2 regions of the Streptomyces kordofanensis genome follow, and region 2 is predicted to be linked to the other one. Evidence: riboswitches for the same ligand, from Rfam matches in the RefSeq annotation. Region 2 holds a riboswitch; the other holds the start of a gene.

Region 1 (4,409 bases), 3.5 Mb from region 2:
CCTTCTCGATCTCGCCGCGGATCGCGATCATCGTGTCGACGAACCGGTCGAGCTCCGTCAGGTCCTCGCTCTCGGTCGGCTCGATCATCAGCGTGCCGGCGACCGGGAACGACATGGTCGGCGCGTGGAAGCCGTAGTCGATCAGGCGCTTGGCGATGTCGTCGACGCTGACGCCGGTCTCCTTCGACAGCGGCCGCAGGTCGATGATGCACTCGTGCGCGACGAGACCGCCCGGACCGGTGTACAGCACCGGGAAGTGCGGCTCCAGGCGCTTGGCGATGTAGTTCGCCGCGAGGACGGCGACCTGCGTGGCGCGCTTGAGGCCCTCGCCGCCCATGAGCCGCACGTACGCCCAGGAGATCGGCAGGATGCCGGCCGAACCCCACGGCGCCGCCGAGATCGGGCCGACGCCGGTCTCCGGGCCGGCGGCCGGCTGGAGGGGGTGGTTCGGCAGGTACGGGGCGAGGTGCGAGCGGACCGCGACCGGGCCGACACCGGGACCGCCGCCGCCGTGCGGGATGCAGAACGTCTTGTGCAGGTTCAGGTGCGACACGTCGCCGCCGAACTCGCCGGGCTTCGCCAGGCCGACGAGCGCGTTGAGGTTGGCGCCGTCGACGTAGACCTGGCCGCCCGCCTCGTGGACCCGGGCGCAGATGTCGGCGACGTGCTCCTCGAAGACACCGTGCGTCGACGGATAGGTGATCATCAGCACGGCGAGTTCGTCGCGGTGCCGCTCGATCTTGGCGCGCAGGTCCGCGACGTCGACCTCGCCGTCGTCGGCGGTCTTGACGACGACGACCCTCATCCCCGCCATGACGGCCGAGGCGGCGTTGGTGCCGTGCGCGGAGGACGGGATGAGGCAGACCGTGCGCTGCGCGTCGCCGTTGGCGCGGTGGTAGGCGCGGACGGCGAGGAGGCCCGCGAGCTCGCCCTGCGAACCGGCGTTGGGCTGGATGGACACCTTGTCGTAGCCGGTGATCTCGGCGAGGCGGTCCTCCAGCTCGTGGATGAGCGTGAGGTAGCCCTCGGCCTGCTCCGCCGGGGCGAAGGGGTGCATCTGGCCGAACTCGGGCCAGGTGACCGGCTCCATCTCGGTGGTCGCGTTCAGCTTCATCGTGCAGGAACCGAGCGGGATCATGCCGCGGTCCAGCGCGTAGTCGCGGTCGGCGAGCCTGCGCAGGTACCGCAGCATCGCGGTCTCGGAACGGTGTGCGTGGAAGACCGGGTGGGTCAGGTACGCGTCGGTGCGCAGCAGCGCCTCGGGCAGCGCGTCGGCGGTCCCGGCGTCCAGCGCCTCGATGTCGCCGCTCACGCCGAAGGCGGCCCACACGGCCGAGAGCTGGGCGCGGCCGGTGGTCTCGTCGCAGGCGACGGAGACGTGGTCGGCGTCGACGAGGTGGATGTTGACGCCGTTCCCGCGGGCCGCGGCGACGACCTCGGCGGCCCTGCCGGGCACGCGCGCGGTGACGGTGTCGAAGAAGGCCCCGTGGACGAGCTCGACGCCGCCGGCGCGCAGGCCGGCCGCGAGGACCGCCGCGTACCGGTGGGTGCGCCGGGCGATCTCCTTCAGGCCCTCGGGGCCGTGGTAGACCGCGTACATGCCGGCCATGACGGCGAGGAGCACCTGGGCGGTGCAGATGTTGCTGGTGGCCTTCTCGCGGCGGATGTGCTGCTCGCGGGTCTGGAGGGCGAGGCGGTACGCCTTGTCGCCGTCGGCGTCGACGGAGACGCCGACGAGGCGGCCGGGGAGGCTGCGGGCGAACGTGTCGCGGACGGCCATGTAGCCGGCGTGCGGACCGCCGAAGCCCATCGGGACGCCGAACCGCTGGGTGGTGCCGACGGCGATGTCCGCGCCCAGCTCGCCGGGCGGGGTGAGCAGGGTCAACGCGAGCAGGTCGGCGGCGACGGTGACGACGGCGCCGAGTTCGTGGGCGGCGTCGACCAGCGGCTTGATGTCGCGGACCGCGCCGGACGCGCCCGGGTACTGGAGGAGGACGCCGAAGACGCCGCGCTCGGCGACCTCGGCGGGGATGCCGTCGCCGAGGTCGGCGACGACGACCTCGACGCCGGTCGGCTCGGCGCGGGTCTCGATGACGGCGATCGTCTGCGGCAGGGCGTCGGCGTCGACCAGGAAGACGCCGTCCTTGACCTTGCCGACGCGCCGCGCGAGGGACATGGCCTCGGCGGCGGCGGTGCCCTCGTCGAGGAGGGAGGCGCCGGAGGTGGGCAGACCCGTCAGGTCGGCGACCACGGTCTGGAAGTTGAGCAGCGCCTCCAGACGGCCCTGGGAGATCTCCGGCTGGTACGGGGTGTACGCCGTGTACCAGGCCGGGTTCTCCATGACGTTGCGGAGGATGACCGGCGGGGTGAACGTGCCGTAGTAGCCGAGGCCGATCATCGGGGCCAGGACCCGGTTGCGTCCGGCGAGGTCGCGCAGTTCGGCGAGGACCTCGGCCTCGGTGCGGGCCTCGGGCAGCCCGAGGGCCTCGGCGCTCTTGATCACGTCCGGCACCGCGGCCGCCGTGAGCTCGTCGAGCGAGCCGTAGCCGACCTGCGCGAGCATCTTGGCACGCGCCCCGGCGTCGGGGCCGATGTGGCGCTGCTCGAAGGGGGTGCCCCGCTCGAGCTGGGAGAGCGGAATGCGGTTGGCGGTCATGTACGGGGGCCTCCTGGTCGTAGCGACCTGCGAGGGGCACCTCGGCGCGGGTGCCCGGACGGCCTCCCCCTCTGTCATCTCAACCTGAGAGCTTCGCCGCGCATCCCGGCGGGGTGGCGCGGCTTTCACCGTCGGTGAGGGCGGGTGCCGTCCGACTCCCGCCCTGCTTTCCAGAGTGACCTCGTCCGTGCGGTACAGGGGCCTGAGAGATTCCGGGGAGGATTTGCTCCTTCGGCGCCCCCGGACGATTCCTCCGGAGGACTCTCCCGCACGGGGTCAGCAGCCGTTGCCAGCCTACCAGCGAGGTCACGGGCCGCTTCCTCGAGTGGCCGACGTCACCGTTGTGCCCTTTCGTGGTGTCCGGGGACCAGTCGCGACCGACCGGAGGAACTGTGCAGACCGACATCGACCCGCGCGGCCTGATCGGGCGCAAGGCCTTCGACCGCGACGGCCACAGGATCGGCACGGTGGACGAGGTGTACCTGGACGATGCGACGGGCGTCCCGAAGTGGGCGGCCGTGCGGACGGGACTCTTCGGCCGTGACGCGTTCGTCCCGCTGGAGCCGAGCGGGCTCGTCGACGGCCACCTGCGCGTCCCGTACGGGAAGTCCCTGGTCAAGGACGCACCGGACCTCGGGGTGGGCCGGCACCTCTCGCCGGAACAGGAACTCCGGCTCCACCGGCACTACGACCTGCCCCTGCCGTCCGCACCCTCCCCGGACGTGGGCTCCGACACGCCGGCGGAGGGCAGCGGCTGACCACCCTCCGGCACCAGCGGCAGCGGGTCGGAAGGCTCCAGCTCCGGGTCGTCGGTACGGAAGGTCCGCACCCTGCCGGGCGCCGACCCGGGGCCCTCGAACCGCACGGTGACCCGGCCGAGCCCGCTGCCCTGCACCCACCCGGGCCCGTACACGGAGTGCCGCACGTCGGCTCCGGCGGCCCACCGCCGCTCCCCCGCCGGCTCCCCGCCGCCCGCACCGGCCCCGCCGCCGCCCGGCGCGGGCGGCGGCCCCTGCGGACCGGCGGCGTCCTCCTCCGCCCCCGTGGGGGCCGCCGGCACGTCGCCGCGGGGACCGGACACGGCCCGGGAACCGTCGGCCGACGCCTGGGCGAACAGGTCCTCCTGCGTGAAGTCGGCCAGCCCGCTGACCCCCACACCGAGCAACCGCACCCCGCCCGTCGTGTCGACGGCGTCGAGCAGCCGGGCGGCGGCCTCCCGCACCACCACGGGGTCGTCGGTCGGGCCGCGCAGCGTCTCGGAACGGGTCAGCGTCGAGAAGTCGTACCGCCGCACCTTCAGCACCACCGTGCGCCCCGAGCGACCGGCGGCCCGCAGCCGGCGCACGCACCGCTCGGCGAGCCGTTCCACCTCCCGCCGCACCCGCGCCCGGTCGTGCAGGTCCACGTCGAAGGTGTCCTCCACCGAGACCGACTTGGCGTCCCGCTCCGCCACCACCGGGCGGTCGTCGCGACCCAGCGCCATCGCGTACAGCGACGTCCCGTGCGCCCTGCCCAGGAGCCGTACGAGCTCGTCCTCGCCGGCCTCGACCAGGTCGGCGACCGTCGCCATCCCGGCCCGCCGCAGGTGCTCCTCGGTCGCCGGCCCGACACCGGGCAGCGTCCGCACCCCCATGGGCGCCAGCAGTGCCCGCTCCGTCCCCGGTTCGATGAGCACCAGGCCGTCCGGCTTCGCCCTCTCGGAACCGATCTTCGCCAGCATCTTGGAGCCCGCCAGCCCCACCGATCCGGTCAG
Region 2 (4,409 bases):
ACCGCTTCGACGGACGCGTGGTCCGTCCCGTAGAGGTCGAGGCCGATGGCGAGGTACGGCGTGCCGAGGGACGGCTGCACCCAGACCCGGCGCAGGGAGCGCACGGCGGGGGTGCGGTGGGCGTTCTGGGTGAGCAGGGCGTAGAACTGCGGCAGCTCGACGGCGGGCTCGGAGAGCCGGAGCGGGCCGGCGGGCATGCGGTCCAGCCCGGTGGCGATCCGCCGCAGATCGGCCCAGGGGACGCCGACACCGCCGCCGGGGGCGTGCGGGTTGAGCCAGAGACCCCACCGGTCGGGGTAGAGGGCGCGGGCCACGTCGCGGACGGCGACCACCTCGTGGGCGCGGTTCCAGCCGGAGAGGGCCAGTTCCTGGGCGGAGGTGACGCACGGGGCGTAGCCGAGGCCGTCGACCTCCATCTTCCCGTACTGGGCGTCGGGGGAGCCGGCCCGGCCGTGCCAGAGCAGCATCCACACCCGGCCCTCGGCGAGGGCGTGGAGCAGCGCCTCGTACGCGTCGTAGCGCCCGGGTGCGACCTGCCGCAGCATGTGCTCGACCTTTTCCGGAGGTCCCGGCTCCGCTCGGCCGGGGAGGCCCCGCCGCCCGCCGCCGTGCCTGACGCGCTCACCCGATCCCGCCCCTCGTTCGCAGACTTCCGCTCCAGCTTAAGGGGACGCCCGGTCAGGGGAGGGGTTCGCGGCGGTAGAAGGGGCGCACCTTTTGGAGCATCCAGTCGCCGACGGGGTCGTCGGCGACGTCGAGGAGGACCAGGTTGACCGGCCACGGCACGGGAGCGGCGCCCAGGGCGCGGCCGAGGGCGTCCAGGGGGGCGGCGCGGTCGGAACCCTCCGGGGAGAGGAGCTGGACGCCGACGAAGAGGGCGGGCGGGTCCCCCTCGACGCTGGCGAGGGCGCGCCGGGCGGTGAGCACCGCCCCGGTCGCCTCGAACTCGGCCCTCGCGGCGGAGAGGAAGTCGACGGGGTCGTCCTGCCAGTCGGGTTCGAACAGCCGGACGCGCGCACCGGAGGCGGCCCCCTCCAGCGGGCTCCGGCCGGCGCGGCACAGCTCGGCGACGGCGGGCGGCGGGAGGGGCGCGCCGACGGTGCCGCCCGGGTTGAGGGCGAGACCGAGCTGCGGCGGCAGCCCGCGGGCGAACTCGACGGCGGGGGCGACGGCGTACGCCATGTGGCCGCCGGCGCAGGCGCGGAACTGGCCCTCGGAGGTGAACACCGGCACGTACGGCAGGCCGTCCAGCTCCAGCGTGGGCAGGTCGAGGCCGGGAGCTCCGGGACCGGCGCCGTCGGGGGAGCCGCCCTCGGGCAGGGGCACCCAGACCCGGCTGCGGCCGAGGACCTCGACGATGCGGGCACCGGCGGCGCCCTGGCCGAGGGAGGCGGAGAGGACCTCCTCCAGCTCGTTGGACGGCCATGCGGCGTCGACTGCGGCGGGTGCGGTGTCCACGGTGTCCCTGCGTCCTTCCCCGGTCTTCCGGTACCTGCCGCAGCACCCTAGCGGGCGGGGGCCGGGCCGCCCCCGGCGGATCAGCGGAAGCGGATGCGGGCCAGGGCCGCGGCCGCCGGGCGGTCGAGGAGGACCGCGGAGCCGCAGCCGCCGGGCAGGACCCCCTGCTCGGCGTCGCGGACGAGCCGGCCCACGGCCCTGCGGTGCCGGGCGAAGGCGTACGCGGAGACGCCCCTCCCCCGCTGCCGCTGGCCCTCGCGGGCGGTGCCGGGGTCGACGTCGAGGAGCACCAGGTGCAGGGTGCCGCCCCGGCGGCGGGCCTCGCGGGCGAGCCAGCGGCGCACCCAGGACTGCGTGCCGCAGTCGTGGACGACGACGCCGAGGCCGGCGCGCAGCCGGGTCCACAGGCCGGCGTAGTGGGCGGCGCGGACGAGGGGGCGGTAGGCGGCGTACGGCAGGAGGCGCGGCACGCGGCCCTCCCAGCGTTCGCGGGTGTCCTGGGAGTCGACGGCGCGGTCGGGGGCGATCCGCCGGATGAGTGTGGACTTGCCGCTTCCGGGTAGTCCCGAGACGACGACCACGTCGGCCTCGGCGAAGGCCAGCTCGCGCGGGACGCGCCCGCCGCGGTCGCGGAGGTCGCGGAGGACGGGGGCGGCGGTCGTGCGGGCGGGCAGCGCCGGCGGCACTCCCGCGGTCGTGGCGTACGCGCCGGACCGCTGCGACATGATGGCCCCTCCCGAGCTCGGCTCCCCCCCCCAGCCTGCCCAAGGAGTGTAAAGAAACGGTAATGGGGCGCAAGCGATTTGCCGACAAGCCGAGGGTTTGCCTATCCGGACCCTCATGCGATGATGTGCGCGCCGACAACCGCATACAGGCCGCTCGAATCCGTGCGGGAGAGTCCCGGGCCGTCGTCGGCCCGGGCGCCGAAGGAGCAAGTTCCTCCCTTGAATCTCTCAGGCCCCGCACCGCACGGATGAGGCAGATCTGAAAAGCGAGCCGCTCCCCGCACCGCCGGGGCGCCGCTCCACCCAAGGTGCAAGCCGCTCCCCGGCAGGGGTCACGGCGAACCTCTCAGGTTCCGATGACAGATGGGGAGGACCGTCCTCGCCATCCATGCCCCGGACCTGGGAGCCCCCTCATGAGCACTTCCCCCGCCGCACGGCCCTCGATGCGCTGCATCGTGCGCTGGGCGCGACCATGACCGACTTCGCCGGCTGGGACATGCCGCTGCGGTACGGCAGCGAGCGGGACGAGCACACCGCCGTCCGCACCCGGGCCGGCCTGTTCGACCTCTCCCACATGGGTGAGATCACCGTGACCGGCGCGCAGGCGGCGGACCTCCTCGACCACGCGCTGGTCGGCAACATCGGCGGCGTCGGCGTGGGCCGCGCCCGCTACACGATGATCTGCCGCGAGGACGGCGGCATCCTCGACGACCTGATCGTCTACCGGCTCGCCGAGCAGGAGTACATGGTCGTCGCCAACGCCTCCAACGCCCAGGTGGTGCTGGACGCGCTGACCGAGCGCGCGGCCGGCTTCGACGCCGAGGTCCGCGACGACCGCGACGCCTACGCGCTGATCGCCGTCCAGGGCCCCGAGTCCCCCGGCATCCTGAAGTCGGTCACCGACGCCGACCTGGACGGCCTGAAGTACTACGCGGGCCTGCCCGGCACGGTCGCCGGCGTCCCGGCGCTGATCGCCCGCACCGGTTACACCGGCGAGGACGGCTTCGAGCTGTTCACCGCGCCGGAGCACGCCGAGACCCTGTGGAAGGCGCTGACCGCGGCCGGCGAGGGCGCCGGGCTGATCCCGTGCGGCCTGTCCTGCCGCGACACGCTGCGCCTGGAGGCGGGCATGCCGCTGTACGGGCACGAGCTGACGACCGACCTGACCCCCTTCGACGCGGGCCTGGGCCGGGTCGTGAAGTTCGAGAAGGCCGGTGACTTCGTGGGCCGCGCCGCGCTGGAGGAGGCCGCCGCGCGCGCCGAGACCGCGCCGCCGCGCAGGCTGGTCGGCCTGGTCGCCGAGGGCCGCCGCGTGCCGCGCGCCGGGATGTCCGTGGTCGCCGGCGGCCGGGTGGTCGGCGAGGTCACCTCGGGCGCCCCGTCGCCGACGCTGGGCAGGCCGATCGCCATGGCGTACGTGGACGCGGAGCACGCCGCGCCGGGCACGCCGGGCGTGGGCGTCGACGTCCGCGGTACCCACGAGCCGTACGAGGTCGTGGCGCTGCCGTTCTACAAGCGGCAGAAGTGACACCCCCGCGGCTGCCGCTCCCGCGGTGCCGGGTCTGACCCCGCACCCCTCCCCGTTCACCACCACTCCCGCCCGTACAGGAGAATCCAGACCATGAGCAACCCCCAGCAGCTGCGCTACAGCAAGGAACACGAGTGGCTGTCGCCCGCCGAGGACGGCGTCGCGACGATCGGCATCACGGAGCACGCGGCGAGCGCCCTCGGCGACGTCGTGTACGTCCAGCTCCCGGAGGTCGGTGCCACGGTCACCGCGGGCGAGACCTGCGGCGAGCTGGAGTCCACCAAGTCCGTCAGCGACCTGTACTCGCCGGTCACCGGTGAGGTCGTCGAGGCGAACCAGGAGGTCGTGGACGACCCCTCCCTGGTGAACAGCGCCCCCTTCGAGGGCGGCTGGCTGTTCAAGGTGCGCGTCACCGAGGAGCCGGAGGACCTGCTCTCGGCCGACGAGTACACCGAGTTCGCCGGCTGACCGGCCCGACACCCACACCCGTAGGGACCGCGTGATGTCGCTTCTGAACACCCCCCTCCACGAGCTGGACCCGGACGTCGCCGCAGCCGTCGACGCCGAGCTCCGGCGCCAGCAGAACACCCTGGAGATGATCGCCTCGGAGAACTTCGCTCCGGTCGCGGTCATGGAGGCCCAGGGCTCCGTCCTCACCAACAAGTACGCCGAGGGCTATCCCGGCCGCCGCTACTACG

The links. A riboswitch is a leader RNA that binds a small molecule or an ion and turns the genes downstream of it on or off. The one in region 2 is predicted to bind glycine.
Region 1: another riboswitch for glycine. It lies ahead of gcvP (aminomethyl-transferring glycine dehydrogenase); the one in region 2 lies ahead of gcvT (glycine cleavage system aminomethyltransferase GcvT).

The regions. Positions count from the first base shown of each region.
Region 1 is NZ_CP094264.1:4,773,260-4,777,668, reverse strand. Features, by position in the region: gene gcvP (aminomethyl-transferring glycine dehydrogenase) at 1-2,656, opposite strand, end outside; glycine riboswitch at 2,837-2,935, opposite strand; gene LUW75_RS21710 (PRC-barrel domain-containing protein) at 3,049-3,414, shown strand; gene LUW75_RS21705 (DNA polymerase IV) at 3,342-4,409, opposite strand, start outside.
Region 2 is NZ_CP094264.1:1,247,524-1,251,932, forward strand. Features, by position in the region: gene LUW75_RS05495 (enhanced serine sensitivity protein SseB C-terminal domain-containing protein) at 1-545, opposite strand, end outside; gene LUW75_RS05500 (enhanced serine sensitivity protein SseB) at 679-1,458, opposite strand; gene LUW75_RS05505 (AAA family ATPase) at 1,539-2,183, opposite strand; glycine riboswitch at 2,339-2,436, shown strand; gene gcvT (glycine cleavage system aminomethyltransferase GcvT) at 2,572-3,711, shown strand; gene gcvH (glycine cleavage system protein GcvH) at 3,805-4,179, shown strand; gene glyA (serine hydroxymethyltransferase) at 4,214-4,409, shown strand, end outside.